Regions from separate parts of the Bacillus yunxiaonensis genome, predicted to be linked through region 2. Evidence: a T-box and tRNA genes for the amino acid it is inferred to sense, from the RefSeq annotation. Region 2 holds a T-box; the other holds one or more tRNA genes.
The links. A T-box is a leader RNA that pairs with one kind of tRNA and senses whether it is charged. The one in region 2 lies ahead of pheS (phenylalanine--tRNA ligase subunit alpha), so its partner is inferred to be a tRNA-Phe.

Region 1 (6,515 bases), on a different contig from region 2:
GCAATGACAGCAGCTACTGTCGCAGTCGCTTCTATGCTCCCGTCTATGACAGATTCCACTGTACAAACCGTATCAGCACAGCAAAAAACAAAAATAAAAATTGGTTATGTAAAAACGAATACATTACAAGTGTACACTAGCCCTAAAGCAACAGATTCTGTTATTGAAACCATTCCAAAGAACACTCCAGTTACAATTCTTGAAACAACAAACGAATGGTATAAAATTCACACTCAAAATAAAACTGGCTATGTAAAAAAAGAAGCAATTTCTTTAGCAAAAACAAGCAATAGTAAGCAACAATATATCGTTAATGCAGATGCATTAAACGTTCGCTCTGAGCCAAATACGCAATCTGAAATTATTGATGTATTACCGAATGGAAAATTTGTTACGATTCAAGAAGAACAAGAGGGATGGTATAAAGTTATACATAATGGAACAAGTGGCTATGTAAAGAAAGAATTTTTATCTAACGTAGCTCAGCCATTAGTAAAAGGAATTACTGTACAAGGCGGAAGTTCTTATTATGTGGCTACTCCAGTATTAAAAGTACGCAGCGGTGCAGGAACAAATACAGCTATTATTGGCTCTTTACAGAATGGAGCACAAGTACAAGTCGTCGGAAAGGTTGGCACATGGTATAAAATTCGCTACGGATCTGGATATGGCTATGTCGGACAACAATATATACTGCAAGGAAAACAGCAACCACAACAACAGCAAGCTAAACCATCTATTCCAGCTGTATTTAAATATCCAACTCAAGGGAACGTGAGCTCAACATTTGATGTACGTTGGGGACAGATGCACTATGGTGTAGACTTTGCGGCAACCGGAAATGTTCCAATTCAAGCTGCTGCACCTGGCACTGTTGTTAAGTCGTACTATTCTACAAGCTATGGAAATGTTGTATTTGTTGCCCATTATATAAATGGGAATTTATATACAACTGTATATGCTCACATGAGCAATCGTGCGGTTAAAGTAGGCGATAAAGTAGCAACGGGCCAATTGCTCGGTTATATGGGAAATACAGGACATTCCACTGGTCAACACTTACATTTTGAATTACATAACGGGGAATGGAATTTTGAAAAAACAAATGCAGTAAATCCGCTTCCTTACCTAGTTAGGTGATGTAAGATGACACGTAATATTCCACTAATTATTGAGTATTTAGCATTTTTCGGTCTAATTTGTTGCTTATTAATTTACAATACAAACATTGTATTTTTAAGCATCACTATTGCATTTGTTGCTTGTGAAGTGATGATGGAAGTATTCAAAATTCGATTAAAACGACATATTTCACACATATATACTGCACTGTTCATTATAAGTTCCTTACTAACAAATATTATTTTCACTGGACTACATGCCGCCGCAATTTTTCCGGTATTCTTTATGACTATTCTTCTTATAGTATCTCAATATATATATGTTCCAGAATATCGTAAACAGCAATATCAAGAAACATAGAAAGAGGGAAAATATTGCAACGCTTCTTCAAAGCTAGTCTAACAAAATCTTTTTCAGACTTATATGAAAGAATGAATGAATTTTTTGGTATTAAAGAAAATAGAAATAGCCAATTCCTTTTATATGGAATGATTTCTCTCATAATAATCTCTTTTTTTATTTACTATTAAATAAGGATTCCACATAAAGTGGAATCCTTATTTGTATTCTACGCTATTTCTTTTTATTAGATAAAGTATGCCTTCTCAAAGGAACGCACTTTATAAATTCACGTAACCATTAGTGGAAAAAACACCAAATTAGGGAAAGACCCACTTTAGCCACATGCATATTGTTCATAAATAAAACTTAAGTTATATTTATGTTCTAAGTCCATACGCTGTTCATCGCTACACCAGTAAAATAAAATGTCATGTATTGATGCATAGCGCTTATTCTTTAAAAATTGCTTAATAAAAGAAGGGAAACAATTTGGTAATTGTATAAATATATAATTGCGTAGTAGTTCCTCTTTGTAGCCTACTCCTTTACATATATACATGAGTTCTTCACAATAATATGCATGCTGTGGAACTTGAATCATCTCGAAAAATGGAACATATGATAATAATTTCCCGATAAAATGCTCATATTTTTTTATAAATTCAAATGACATATATTCCATTATTTCTTTTATAACAAATAAATAATCATCAACATGAGTTGTCTTTAATGGATTAAGATGATCTGATATTTGTGCAATCACCGCATGCTGACATGCTACAACAGCTCGGCTTGGTTCATAATATGTTAAGAAATCCGTGCATTTTCTATATTTTTTCAATAAATCTAGTGTGTATAAATCATAAATATATGTATTACAATATACCGCTAACTCCATTAAGTTTCCATCTAACTTCTCTTTTGATAATGTCTTCGCTTGTTTACAAAGATATAGAAACATAAATTCCAACATTTCTTTATGCGACAAAAGTACCTTATACTTTTCAATACACTCTACATTAAATTTAATTCTTTCCCAAATAAAGTAATCATTGCTATCTAACTCGGCAACTTTTTGTTTTATAATTAAATAATTCCAAGCAACTACTTGTGTAAACACATCCCATGATTCATACTCTAAAGATGTTTGTACGAATTCCTCTAATCCTTCTTCAACCATAAAACAATATGCTCGTTCATACCATCCTACTTCTTGACATAGACGAACAATTCGAACTAAAGTTGGCATTTCATCTTTATGAAACTTTGGTAAATCATGTGATTTTTTCATTCCATATAAAATAAAAGGAATTAAATTTTCTTTCTTGTAAAATTCTTTTTCTTTCCAAGCCAGAATAGTTCGTTCTTTCCCTTCTCCTTTTGGACGCTCTGGTATAAGCAAAGAGAACAAGTCCGCAAAATTTTCTGGCTTTTCATACGCATCCGTAACCAAATTCCAATTAGGTTCGGTTTGCATAATCGTCATATAATTCCCCCTCCCTTTTCTATATGTATGATAAAATGCTTACATGTTAATCTATATTATTAATATTACTATATTCAAAATAACATATGATACTTATATTTATTAGTATACCACTTTTTTCATATGATAATAGTTGTTAACAAAAATTTCAAATGTAAATTACATAAGGTGAAACTTCCATCAGCGGTTTTTTCATCCCTCACCTATCTTCCTCGTTTCCCTTTGAATCTTGAAATAGGAGTCTTACTGCCCACGGATTATGAATTAAACCAATCGATTATATTTTGGAAGTTTATCCCTACCCTAATTTGCTTTCTACTAAATTTTAAGATGAAAGTATTACTACTCGCAAATAGTGAGATAAAATGAAACTTCCAACAGTGAGTTTTTTCATCCCTCACTGTTGGAAAGCTCTCACCAATAGAACGTTTACTGACAGTTATCCCACCTATCTTCTTTAGAAAAGCGGAAGCGGAAGCGGATCGCTCAGAATCGCAGGACGCCTGCACCCAACACAGAGAGGCGCTTTTTGCCTCGTCCGAGGGGCCAAACGACCGAAAATTCTAGCCGCTAGAGCTGGACAATGCTTTTCCCTCAATCTTAAGGTGAGGTTCTTGTTGGCCACGAATAGCGGGATAAAAAACAGCATAAAATATTCTTTACTTTATATCCTCTGATATTTCACTTAAGGCAACACCCGCTTGATCATCTGCATATTTAGTTGTCGCTAAATCCCCAAGTGATAACATTCCAACAATTTGTCCATGTTCAATTACCGGCAATCTTCTGATTTGGTAACGTGCCATTAACTCTGACGCTTTTTCAACAGCGTCATCAGGAGACACTGAAATAATTTGTGTTGTCATAACATTTGTAATTTGATTAGAACCTGGGTGCTTTTCTGCAATTCCTCTCACAACTAAATCACGGTCTGTTACAAGACCAATAACGTGATTATTCTCTACAACAGGAATCATCCCTATATCTTCTTCTTTCATTTTCACAGCTGCTTCATACACATTATCTAGCGGCGTACAATGTACAATATTTGTGCTCATCAATTCTCTAACAGTTGTCATAAATATATACCCTCCTTTACACACTTTAGCCTTTCCAATTCTCCTTATTTAAATTCGCAGTTCCTAGAAAGATGAATGCAATACGATACGCTCATCTCTGTAAAAACAAAGGATTTTTCTCTTTAACAACCTCGGACAATTGTCTAAATAGCGCCAGCTAAGGACAATTAGACTTTTAGTCACTAGTCATAGAACTATAAATTAAGTTGGGTATTCTAAAATATGACGATCCATCTAAGATCATTAGAATTGAGAAGAGAAAATATTGATTTTATTCATCAGTGCAGCTAAAATAGTCAATCGATAAAATATAATGTATAATGTTCTTTCCTAATTACACAAAATAATACAAAATCCTTTATTATTCACAATAAAAAATGAAATATTTCATAATATGTTAAAAATAAAGTGACACTCTCATCAATAGGGTTTTCTTCATCCCTCACTAATCGAGCTCTTATGGGCAGTTATCACCCAGCTATCTTCTTTGACTCCTATGAGCTTTAAGGTAGATTTAGAAATAATAGGATAAACATGTTTGTAAGGAGATTATTGATCAAGGAAGTAATTATGGTTTGATAAAACAAAGATATAGAAGATATAGTATCTATTTTCTTCAAAAAAAAAGAGTCAGCATATTGCTGACTCTTTTTTTAGTGACCCGTACGGGATTCGAACCCGTGTTACCGCCGTGAAAGGGCGGTGTCTTAACCACTTGACCAACGGGCCATGGCTCCGCAGGTAGGACTCGAACCTACGACCGATCGGTTAACAGCCGATAGCTCTACCACTGAGCTACTGCGGAATATGGTGGGCCTAAATGGACTCGAACCATCGACCTCACGCTTATCAGGCGTGCGCTCTAACCAGCTGAGCTATAGGCCCATATTTCTTACAGGGGCAGTAGGAATCGAACCCACACCGGAGGTTTTGGAGACCTCTGTTCTACCTTTAAACTATGCCCCTAAGTGGTGCCGGCTAGAGGACTTGAACCCCCAACCTACTGATTACAAGTCAGTTGCTCTACCAATTGAGCTAAGCCGGCTAGTTTACAAAAAAAAAAAAATGGTGGCTCGGGACGGAATCGAACCGCCGACACGAGGATTTTCAGTCCTCTGCTCTACCGACTGAGCTACCGAGCCTTTATGTAAAAATGGCGGTCCCGACCGGGGTCGAACCGGCGATCTCCTGCGTGACAGGCAGGCATGTTAACCACTACACCACGGGACCATTGGTTGCGGGGACAGGATTTGAACCTGCGACCTTCGGGTTATGAGCCCGACGAGCTACCAGACTGCTCCACCCCGCGATGATATAATATTCTTTTAAATAAAAAATGGAGGAGGTAGAGGGATTCGAACCCCCGCGCGACTCTCGCCGCCTGTCGGTTTTCAAGACCGATCCCTTCAGCCGAACTTGGGTATACCTCCGTATATATGAAGCTTTAATGGTGGAGCCTAGCGGGATCGAACCGCTGACCTCCTGCGTGCAAGGCAGGCGCTCTCCCAGCTGAGCTAAGGCCCCATTTTTTAAAACTATCGGGAAGACAGGATTCGAACCTGCGACCCCCTGGTCCCAAACCAGGTGCTCTACCAAGCTGAGCCACTTCCCGTTAATAAAGCGCGCCCGAGAGGACTCGAACCCCTAACCTTTTGATCCGTAGTCAAACGCTCTATCCAATTGAGCTACGGGCGCATATGGTGCCGAGGGCGGGGGTCGAACCCGCACGGTGGTCACCCACCGCAGGATTTTAAGTCCTGTGCGTCTGCCTGTTCCGCCACCCCGGCGTCATATTGAAAATTGGAGCGGAAGACGGGATTCGAACCCGCGACCCCAACCTTGGCAAGGTTGTATTCTACCACTGAACTACTTCCGCAAAACATATATGACTGATTGCTTATTTAATTAAAAGTGCGGGTGAAGGGAGTCGAACCCCCACGCCAAAGGCGCCAGATCCTAAGTCTGGTGCGTCTGCCAATTCCGCCACACCCGCATATTATATTTTAAAAATGGTGAGCCATGAAGGACTCGAACCTTCGACCCTCTGATTAAAAGTCAGATGCTCTACCAACTGAGCTAATGGCTCTTAAATGGCTGGGCTAGCTGGATTCGAACCAGCGCATGACGGAGTCAAAGTCCGTTGCCTTACCGCTTGGCTATAGCCCATCAAATGGTGGAGGGGGGCAGATTCGAACTGCCGAACCCGAAGGAGCGGATTTACAGTCCGCCGCGTTTAGCCACTTCGCTACCCCTCCGACATTTAAATATATATGGTGGAGGATGACGGGATCGAACCGCCGACCCCCTGCTTGTAAGGCAGGTGCTCTCCCAGCTGAGCTAATCCTCCATTTGCCTGGCAACGTCCTACTCTCACAGGGACAAAGTCCCAACTACCATCGGCGCTAGAGAGCTTAACTTCCGTGTTCGGTATGGGAACGGGTGTGACCTCTCTGCCATCATTACCAGACTTTTATTATTATACACAT
Region 2 (10,290 bases):
AGCTAACTTTGGAAAATCAAATGATTCTCAATTATATGAGCCAATTCTTGCTTTCAATTTTACAGAAAAAGATATTATAAAAGTTTCCATACAAATGATTACTTAGCAAACAAATATAAAATGGGCTCATTTTTATATTTGTGATGGACGAATAAACTTATTTATTAAAAATAGTAATCCCCCCCGACATTCTCCCATACAAGCTCCATATATATTTCATAACTTATAGAAGAAGCATCCCATTCTATTCAGACAATTCATTCGAGGAATACAGTGAAAGTCTTATTACCAACGAATAAGAATATAAAAATCCCAACCCGTCTGAAGAGAATATATCCTATAAAACCAAGGAGGAATACTTAATGGCTTATCCTCTTACTAATCCAACAACTTGTTGCCAGGTTGCTGTTGAACACACAGCGCAACTTGTCCCCCCAGCACTCGAAAATACCGTTACCTTCACGAAAACAGTTGAAGCAAATATTGAAAAGGTACTCCCAGAAAGAGTTTCTATTTACGGAGCCATCCATACAACTCTTACTTATACAGCTGTTTTAGAAGATGGGACTCTAGTGCCAGGTTTTCAAGTTGTAGACGATATCCCATTTCAATGTGTCGTTAACCGCGAAGATGCCAATGAGGGTGACATTTTTGAGGTGACTGGCGTAGCCATTTTTAGCGAAGTTTCTGCCCAAGAACAAAACTTTGGAGTTATAAATGGACAGCGGGTTGCGTTTACATTCAAAGAAAAAGAGATCGTCAAGGTTTGTGTTAAAAGATTAGCAATTACTAGTATAGACGTAGATCTTGGATTCAATTTGACAAATGAAGATGATAACGCTTCTGAGCAAGATCGTTTATTAGTCAATGGTATCGGATTTGCAGGAATACCAGTGTTTTTCACAGTAGCAGGTTCAGCAACTGTTTCTCCAAACATGGTTTTTACAGAAAAAGACGGGTTCTTTAACACTACTGTCACTGTTTTTGGACCTGGAGATATAACTCTTACAGCTTCAGGTACTGTAAATGGAGTCCCTTTTTCCAAAGAAGTAACCGCTCTTTCACCTTATGCATAATCAAATGAAGCTTCTATTTCTAATGATAATGGGATTCACCTTTCATATCAATTCGGTTATTAACAAAGACTTTCATCAGTTTAACTGCCCCCGAATAGCGGGATAAATTACACAAAAAACAATAAAAAGCAGCCACAAGGCTGCTTTTTTATTATTTACGTAACTCTGCACCAAATTTCTCTTCTACCGCTGCTAATACACGGCTATGTGCTTCTGTTACTTCTTCATCTGTTAATGTACGTTCTGGGTCGAAGTAGTTCATAGAGAATGCAAGTGATTTCTTGCCTTCTTCCATTTTTTCGCCTTCGTATAAGTCGAATAATGTTACTTCTTTTAGAAGCTCTCCGCCTGCTTCAGCAATTGTTTGCTTCATTTCACCAGCTTTTACTTCTTTCGCTACTACAACAGCCATATCGCGTGTCATAGATGGGAAGCGCGGGATTGTTGTGTAGTACGTTTCTTCTGCCTCTGCTGCGAATACTTTCGCAAGAGATAATTCGAATACGTACGTTTCTTTTACATCTAATTGTTTTTGCGCTTCTGGGTGTAATTGACCGATGAAACCAATATTTTCGCCGTCTAGTACAATATCAGCTGTACGTCCTGGATGCATGCCTTCACGTTTTGCCGGTACATATGTGATGCTCTTCGCAACGCCAAGTACGTCAAATAAGCCTTCTAATACACCTTTCATAACGAAGAAGTCAACAGCCTTCTTCTCACCTTGCCATTGATGATGAAGAGCTAGCCCTGTCATAACACCAGCAAGATGTTGTTCTTCTTTAGGAAGTTCGCCTTCTACTGTTGGTAAGAATACAGAACCTACTTCGTATAACGCAACGTTATCTACTTTACGAGCGTTGTTATAAGCTACTGCTTCCAATAATTGCGGTACTAGGCTTAAACGAAGCTGACTGCGCTCCTCACTCATTGGAAGTGCAAGGTTCACAGGTGTCTTTTCGTTTGACTCAACCATATATTGTTTTGCTTTTTCAGCACTTGTTAATGAATACGTAATCGCTTCATATAAACCAGCGCCTTCTAAATAACGGCGTACTTTACGACGCTTTGTTTGCGCCGCTGTTAATTTACCGCGCGTGATTGTACCAGTTGGTAATGTTGAAGGAATATGGTCGTATCCGTATAAGCGACCTACTTCTTCTACTAAATCCTCTGAAATTGTAATATCAGGACGACGTGCTGGTACGTTCACATGGAATGTTCCTTCCACTTCTGTGAATGGGAACTTTAAGTTTGTAAAGATTGTGCTCACTTGATTAGCAGAAATGTCTGTACCTAATACACGATTAATTTTTTCAACTGTAACAGATACTGTACGCTCTTCTACTTGTAAGTTATCAACTTCTACAACGCCTTCTAACGCTTCGCCGCCAGCATATTTTGCCATTAATGCCGCTGCGTGTTGAATCGCTTCGAATGTACGTGTTGGGTCGATGCCTTTTTCAAAACGAGCACTTGATTCGCTGCGAAGACCTAAGTCTTTTGATGTGCGGCGTACTGTTTGACCTGCGAAATATGCAGACTCGATTAATACGTTTACTGTATCGTTATCTACTTCAGAGTTTGCTCCGCCCATTACACCGGCAACAGCTAATGCTTTTGTACCATTTGTAATGACAAGGTGGTGAGCTTGTAATGTACGTTCTTGATCGTCTAATGTTGTCATTTTCTCGCCTTCTTGTGCAAGACGAACAACGATTTCTTTTGATCCTAATTTATCATAGTCAAACGCATGTAACGGTTGACCGTATTCAATTAAGATATAGTTTGTAATATCAACTACGTTGCTAATCGGACGAATACCCGCTGCCATTAGGCGCGTTTGCATCCAGATTGGTGATGGACCAACTTTTACGTTTTTCACCATTTTTGCAATGTATAGTGGGTTTTGCTCTGTTGCTTCTACACTTACAGAAATGTAATCAGATGTTTTTTCTGCTGCTTCTTGTAAGTCTGCTGCTGGAAGTTTCACTTCACGACCGTAAATTGCTGCTACTTCGTATGCAACACCTAACATGTTTAAGCAATCTGCGCGGTTCGGTGTTAAACCTAGTTCAAGTACTTCATCATGTAGGTTTAAGATTTCTAATGCATCTGCGCCAACTTCTGCATCACTTGGGAAGATGAAAATACCTTCTGCATAATCTTTTGCAACTAATTTCCCATCAATGCCAAGCTCTTGTAAAGAACAAACCATACCATGAGATGCTTCGCCGCGTAGTTTTGCCTTTTTAATTTTGAAGTTGCCAGGAAGAACAGCACCAACTTTTGCAACTGGAACTTTTAAACCTTTCGCAATGTTAGGAGCTCCGCAAATAATTTGAACTGGCTCTTCCTCACCGATGTCGATTAAGCATTTGCTTAACTTATCAGCTTCCGGGTGTTTTTCGCACTCTAATACGTGACCAACTACAACACCTTTTACGCCTTTATTTAATACTTCAACGCCTTCTACTTCGATACCGCTTTTCGTAATTTTATCAGCTAATTCTTGTGCTGTTACATCTTTAATATCTACATACTCTTGTAACCAACGATATGATACGAACATTCTTTATCTCTCCTTCCCTTACGCTCGTTTGAATTGTTGTAAGAAACGTACATCGTTTGTATAGAAATGACGAATGTCATCAATGCCGTACTTTAACATCGCAATACGCTCTGCACCCATACCGAATGCGAAGCCTTGATATTCTTTTGAATCATAGCCAGCCATTTCAAGAACGTTCGGATGAACCATACCTGCACCTAAAATTTCAATCCAGCCAGTTCCTTTACATGTGCCGCAACCTTTTCCATGACACATCATACAAGAAATATCCATTTCAACAGATGGCTCTGTGAATGGGAAGAAACTTGGGCGAAGGCGAATTTCACGGTCTTCACCGAACATCTTCTTCGCAAATGCTTGTAATGTACCTTTTAAATCACTCATACGAATGTTTTTGTCGATTACAAGACCTTCGATTTGCATGAACTGGTGAGAGTGCGTTGCATCATCATCATCACGGCGATATACTTTACCAGGGCAAATAATTTTAATTGGGCCTTTTTCTGTATTCTTTTCCATCGTTCTTGCTTGTACAGAAGATGTATGTGTACGAAGCAACATTTCTTCTGTAATGTAGAAAGAATCTTGCATATCGCGTGCTGGGTGATCTTTCGGTAAGTTTAACGCTTCGAAGTTGTAATAGTCTTTTTCTACTTCTGGACCTTCAGCAACTTCATACCCCATACCGATGAATAAATCTTCAATTTGCTCAACAACTGCTGTTAACGGATGGTGACAGCCTGTATTTACAGGACGGCCTGGTAATGTTACATCAATTGTTTCAGATGATAATTTTGCTTCAATTACCGCTTTTTCTAAATGATTAATTTTTTCTTCTAAACGTGTTTGAATTGCTTCACGCACTTCATTTACTAACGCTCCCATACGCGGACGCTCTTCTGGAGATAATTTCCCCATGCCGCGCAGTACTTCTGTAATCGGACCTTTTTTTCCTAAATACGCTATGCGTACATCGTTTAAGCCCTTTAGCTCCTTCGCTTTTTCAATAAGCTCTAACGCTTCTTGCTTTAGCTCTTTTAAACGTGCTTCCATTTGGAACCCTCCTAATTTTAAAAATAAAAAAACCTCGCTCCCTAAAAAGGGACGAGGTAAATTCGCGGTACCACCCTAAATTGACAGAACAAGTCTGCCCACTCAATTCGTTATAACGGCTTTTTAAGCCGGAACGCCTTTACATTTACATGGTCCTGGCGTCAACTCCAGAGGTGAATTCACTTACGTCTACCATGAGAATACTTTCAGTCTACGGAATTCTCTCCCTATATGGCGATTTTGCAAGTTACTCTTCTCTATCAACGTTTTTAACTATTTTACTTCCATCTATTATAAGAAGTTTTTTATCGATTCGCAACCGGAGTTTGTAAATAATACGTTAAAATCCCTGCTGCAACCGCAACATTTAATGATTCTGCTCCTCCATAAATCGGGATGTATAAGTTTTGATTACATTTAGTAAGAATCTCTTGGCGTACACCATTTCCTTCGTTCCCTACAATTAGTGCGAAACTTCCCGCCGGTGTAACTTCACCGTACGGAACCCCGTTTTCAAGAGCTGTTCCGTATACAGGAACGTTCTTTTCTTTTAATTTGTCTACCCATTCTTCTAAGCTTCCTTTTACAATCGGTAAATGGAATACAGAGCCTTGTGTAGAACGCAGTACTTTACTGTTATAAATATCAACGCATCCTTCTCCAAGCACAACGGCATGAATACCAGCTGCATCTGCTGTACGAATAATTGTTCCTAAGTTACCTGGATCTTGCAGACCGTCAAGTAATAGGAATTTTCCATCTGTCAAATTCACTTCTTTTTCTTGTTTTTCACAAACCGCAAATACGCCTTGTGTTGTTTCTGTTTCACGAAGTACCTTTACAATTACTTCAGGCACAATATACATTTCGACATCAGCAACCGTCCAATCTTTCGGAAGATCTGTTTGATCTGAAACGATAAGTTCTGTTACAACTCCTGCTTTTAAAGCTTCCTCCACTAAATGGAATCCTTCTACAAAAAATAGTCCTTTTTTATCGCGCTCTTTTTTCGTCTGCAGCTTTTTCCACTGCTTTACGCGCGGATTTTGTACTGAATCAATGTTTTTCATAATATGTATTTCCCTCTCTTCTTGTCTTCTCATTATAGCCTATTTTTCATACATATTTACATAAAAAAGAACAAAAACTAATGTCAGTTTCCATTCCTAAAAAGAGGTGAAAGTGATGAACTTTAATTTACGCGGTGCTGTATTAGCGAACGTATCAGGAAATACGCAAGACCAATTACAAGAAACAATTATCGATGCGATTCAAAGCGGGGAAGAAAAAATGCTTCCAGGACTTGGCGTTTTGTTTGAAGTCATTTGGAAAAATGCTGATGAAAATGAAAAACATGAGATGTTAACGACGTTGGAGCAAGGCTTAAAAAAATAAAGAATTTCTTCCTCACCTATCCTTGACTCTTAAGGTAAAGAAATTTTGCTTTATAAAAATAACGGAGTAAGAATGATAGAAATCACCTCAGCATTTGCTGAGGTGATTTCTATTTTGATTATGGAATTTCAAATGATTACATAGTATGTAACTATGGAACATTTTAAGCTCTTTACCCAAAGATAAGGTTGACATTTTAATGCCCCGAAAAATAGCTGTTGATTATTTCAATAGTCGCCGCAACAGCGTTTAATAGGCTTAATTGTTGATATCCTCCATAATTCCATTGAATAACGGGCCTAAAATGGTATTTATAATCGCGTTCATCCGAACAACAAATGTTTTAACTGTTTTCGTAACGACACCAACTCAGTAAAATTGAAAGCAATGATTGCGAAATGACTATCGCTCAGTATTGCTCCTCAAAAAAGAAAAATGCATTATATAAAAAAGCCTTGCGGAGAAAACCGAAGGCTAATTCATATACCTATACACTTATTAATTTATTTATGCTTGAGTATCCGAAATAGATGGAATATCCGGAATATTTGGGACGAAGGTGCGAATAGACTGAAGAAGGTTGTTTGCAATATTTTGTTGTTGAGCTGTTAGTGTACCACCACCAGTAAATACTGTAATACAGACTGGGCAAACTTCAATATGAATTCCCAATAGGTTAATAGCAAGTCCACCAGGTACGTTTACAGTGAGAATAGATGTTGAACCTGCAGGAGGAGTGCAAGTTTGACAGTTAGTTAAAAGTGCCATAAAATCAATTCCTTTCTTTATGAGGTTACTTATATTTATATGACCGAATATGGCTCTGCGAAATAGACATTTGGACAACTTTCGATCATTTTGTTAAAATATTCCCAAAATTAGGCGTGATTTCTGTATTAGTAAGATTTTTGATACCTTGCTCTATATCATGGTTAATAATTTTTTATCTCTTCTATCAATCATAACGACATGGCCTTCTCCAGCAAATACTAGATTCTCTTTTTCTATCCAAAATAAAGCGAAACTTCCATCAGTGGGGGTTTTCTTCATCCTCCACCGATGGAAAGCTCTCACCAATCTGGCGCATGCCAGCAGTAATCCCCACACCTATCTTCTGTAGAAAAGCGAAAGCGGCCGCCCAGAATCGCAGGACGCCAGAGAGGCGCTTTTTGCCTCGTCCGAGGGGGCGAAACGACCGGAGATTCTAGCTGCTAGAGCTGGACAACGCTTCTCTCTGAATCTTGAGGTGAGGGTATTACTGTCCACGAATAGCGGAATAAAAATCACCTTAGCAAATGCTGGGGTGGTTTTTATTTTAATTATGAAATTTTTAACTATTATGTAATATTTGACTATAGAACATTTTATCCAAATATGTATAATTTTAAATATACATAATAGAGAGGATTGGATATATGCAGCATTCTGTACAACTTACATATGATCAAAAACATTCTTTATCATGGGGAAAATTCATTGGTTCTTTGTTATTCGCTTATTTTGGAACAGGACTCATAAGCGGCTTATTTGTAGTACTCCCTGCTATCATTTACACCCATGGTCTTACTGACAAAAAACAAATTGCCCTATATGAATCAATCGGAAATACTGGAAACACTCTTTTACAATTATTAGTTTTATTGTTATTCATTTATAAATTCGAACCGATTAAAAGATTATTATTTCCTATTTTCAACTTTCAAGTACTCAAGAAAGTTCGTACATATATATACTTATTTCTTTTCTTGGGACTTAGTATCCTTATCAATCAGTTCTTCCTTGCATCTTTATTTCCTGATGCACCGCAGCAACAATCTAATGCTTTACATTTAGAAACTTTAAAACAATATAAAATTCTATTAATAATTGGATCTGCCATATTCATTCCTATTTTTGAAGAACTTATTTTCCGCGGAATCATTCTTCAATTTTTCCAGCAGCGTTTTCCATTTTGGCTGGCATCAATCGGATCAAGCTTCATCTTTGGAATCGCTCATACATATTCTCTAGGTATTATGGTTAGTGCTTTTATCATGGGCATGTTTATGGCTGTATTATGTAAAAAAACGAACTCCATTATTCCAGCTATGTTATTCCATATGATAAATAACACACTGGCGTTTTTATTATAAAGTGAAACTTCCATCAGTTGGGGGGCTTCATCCCCCACTGATGGAGAGCCCACCCACTCGGGGTCTTACTGCCCAAAAGTAGCGGGATGAAAAGAGGTATCACTACAAAGCGATACCTCTTTTCCTATTTTACAACAACTTCAAATGCTTCCTCTTTTAGCACTTTTCGATAATCCGTTTTCTTTTCTCCTTCTTCACCAGATGTTACTGTAGGAGTAAACGTAATTTTTGAAACACTATCGTCCAGTGTTTCAAAACACGAATAACTGTCTTTAAGTAATGTATGTCCTGACACAGGCTTTAAGTCATTACCATTTTGATCTTTCGCAGAAAAAGTTACATCTAGCTCTGTTCCGTTTAGCATTTTATAGTTCAATTTCGTAGATGCTGGCGTGATTTTTAAATCTTCAACTTCTATCCTTTGACCGTTTTGCAATGTAAAATGCTTATGAATCGGTATTGTCTTTGTCTCTATTTTTAACTTATCGCCAGACGCTTTAAAAGAAAATCCCCATTCTCCTTTAACAGAAGATTTATGGCTCATCAATCTGATATCTCGATATACAACTTGTGTATCATCCATTTCTATCAAAAATCCACATTTTTTCATAATATCCAAAATAAACCGCTTGTTATAAAATATAACTTATTACATAGGAGGTTTTCTTACATATGCCAATCTTTAGCTTACTCTGGATATTTTTCGTACCCGTTCTTGTACTATGCGGCATTGGCGGGGGACTATTTTTCATTATAAGAGGAGCAATACATAAAAAATGGTTTATTCTTCTAATGGGAATCGTTTGTTTTTCACTCGTTCTCCTGCCTCTTATTTTTGCAGGGATAGGAAGGGATGCAGAACAGTCTCTCCTACTTTCGACGTCTATGTACTGGGGTATGTTAGCTATCGCTAGTTTATTAGCAGGAATTAGCGGGGCGCGCAATCAAATAACTAGCATTAAACATGTAGGGATTACTGTATTTTCTCTTGTTGTAGTAGGGATGTTTTTTTATGAAATGATGTAATACTCTTCTTTATTATCTTGAAAGGAGAACATAACTTGAAAAAATCCTTCTTGTTTTTTTGCTTCTTATTTTTAGCAAGTTGCCACCAAGAACAAGAATCGCTTCCAAAAATGAGTGTAAAAGTAAACGAGAAACCTTTAGAAGTATATCAGGGAAGTTATTGCTGGGATACAAAATGTGTGGATAAGATTGGTCCTGAGCAAATAGCCACCAAACATACACCCGCTGTTGTACGAAAAGGAAGTGAAGCTGCCTTCTCTGTCAAATCAAAAAGGAAACAGAAATCAATTGATGTTACGATGCTTCGTAACGGAGCCGCTGTTCCTGTTGTTTTAAATAAAAACAATACAATTCCTCTTCCAAGTGAACCTGGAACATACATATATCATATCGGCGTTTTTTGGGAGCAAGGCGATGTGGGGTATATCTTTCAAGTAAAAGTAGAATAAATTTTTTTTCTATTACATCATTAATTACTTTACTAACATAACAATGATGTAGTAAAATGTTCAAAATATATTTATAGCTATTGTTTTTCTCTAAAATATACTGCACTGAATGAAAGGAGTGAATGTTTTATGCGCCGTGTTACACTTGAACAAATTTTTCAGCATCCCATCACCCAAAAATATGTAAACCGTTCTGGAATGGTTCATGCGATTGCTGTCGCTTATCACGCGTTCCACTTAGCCAAAAAGCATCACGCCTCAGTCGATGCGGCAACAAAGGCTGGCTTTCTTCATGATATCGGACATCACACATGGTATCGCAATGGGGAATGGGACTATGAATTGTATAAAGAGAATGATATACACGCTATTAAAGGAGCGGAAAGAGCTCATAAATTGCTAATCCGATTAGGAGAACACCCTAATCAAGCAAAGGAAATTTCTGTTGCCATTCTCCTGCACACTGATTCTTTTCTACTAGAGCAAACACTTGAAAGAACGTCTCTGCAAAATATTATTAAATGGGCAGATGAAGCAGATGAAGAACCAGGGGGAACACATCACTATCGAACAATCTCTTATGAAAA

Region 1: it has a tRNA-Phe gene. The T-box ahead of pheS (phenylalanine--tRNA ligase subunit alpha) is inferred to sense a tRNA for this amino acid. The anticodon was not compared.

The regions. Positions count from the first base shown of each region.
Region 1 is NZ_JBAWSV010000006.1:162-6,676, reverse strand. Features, by position in the region: gene WAX78_RS17385 (SH3 domain-containing protein) at 1-1,140, shown strand, start outside; gene WAX78_RS17380 (hypothetical protein) at 1,147-1,482, shown strand; gene WAX78_RS17375 (DUF3965 domain-containing protein) at 1,799-2,950, opposite strand; gene WAX78_RS17370 (CBS domain-containing protein) at 3,610-4,029, opposite strand; tRNA gene WAX78_RS17365 (tRNA-Glu) at 4,687-4,758, opposite strand; tRNA gene WAX78_RS17360 (tRNA-Asn) at 4,760-4,834, opposite strand; tRNA gene WAX78_RS17355 (tRNA-Ile) at 4,838-4,914, opposite strand; tRNA gene WAX78_RS17350 (tRNA-Trp) at 4,925-4,995, opposite strand; tRNA gene WAX78_RS17345 (tRNA-Thr) at 4,999-5,074, opposite strand; tRNA gene WAX78_RS17340 (tRNA-Phe) at 5,096-5,171, opposite strand; tRNA gene WAX78_RS17335 (tRNA-Asp) at 5,184-5,259, opposite strand; tRNA gene WAX78_RS17330 (tRNA-Met) at 5,262-5,338, opposite strand; tRNA gene WAX78_RS17325 (tRNA-Ser) at 5,367-5,459, opposite strand; tRNA gene WAX78_RS17320 (tRNA-Ala) at 5,478-5,553, opposite strand; tRNA gene WAX78_RS17315 (tRNA-Pro) at 5,568-5,641, opposite strand; tRNA gene WAX78_RS17310 (tRNA-Arg) at 5,651-5,724, opposite strand; tRNA gene WAX78_RS17305 (tRNA-Leu) at 5,728-5,816, opposite strand; tRNA gene WAX78_RS17300 (tRNA-Gly) at 5,831-5,905, opposite strand; tRNA gene WAX78_RS17295 (tRNA-Leu) at 5,942-6,022, opposite strand; tRNA gene WAX78_RS17290 (tRNA-Lys) at 6,040-6,115, opposite strand; tRNA gene WAX78_RS17285 (tRNA-Gln) at 6,121-6,195, opposite strand; tRNA gene WAX78_RS17280 (tRNA-Tyr) at 6,201-6,284, opposite strand; tRNA gene WAX78_RS17275 (tRNA-Val) at 6,301-6,376, opposite strand; rRNA gene rrf (5S ribosomal RNA) at 6,381-6,496, opposite strand.
Region 2 is NZ_JBAWSV010000002.1:526,399-536,688, forward strand. Features, by position in the region: gene WAX78_RS08795 (hypothetical protein) at 1-106, shown strand, start outside; gene WAX78_RS08800 (hypothetical protein) at 363-1,076, shown strand; gene pheT (phenylalanine--tRNA ligase subunit beta) at 1,228-3,648, opposite strand; gene pheS (phenylalanine--tRNA ligase subunit alpha) at 3,667-4,701, opposite strand; T-box leader at 4,746-4,974, opposite strand; gene WAX78_RS08815 (TrmH family RNA methyltransferase) at 5,007-5,804, opposite strand; gene sspI (small acid-soluble spore protein SspI) at 5,887-6,096, shown strand; gene WAX78_RS08825 (hypothetical protein) at 6,604-6,942, opposite strand; gene WAX78_RS08830 (CPBP family intramembrane glutamic endopeptidase) at 7,512-8,228, shown strand; partial or broken gene WAX78_RS08835 (DUF5643 domain-containing protein) at 8,353-8,805, opposite strand; gene WAX78_RS08840 (ammonia permease) at 8,901-9,254, shown strand; gene WAX78_RS08845 (hypothetical protein) at 9,290-9,703, shown strand; gene WAX78_RS08850 (HD domain-containing protein) at 9,833-10,290, shown strand, end outside.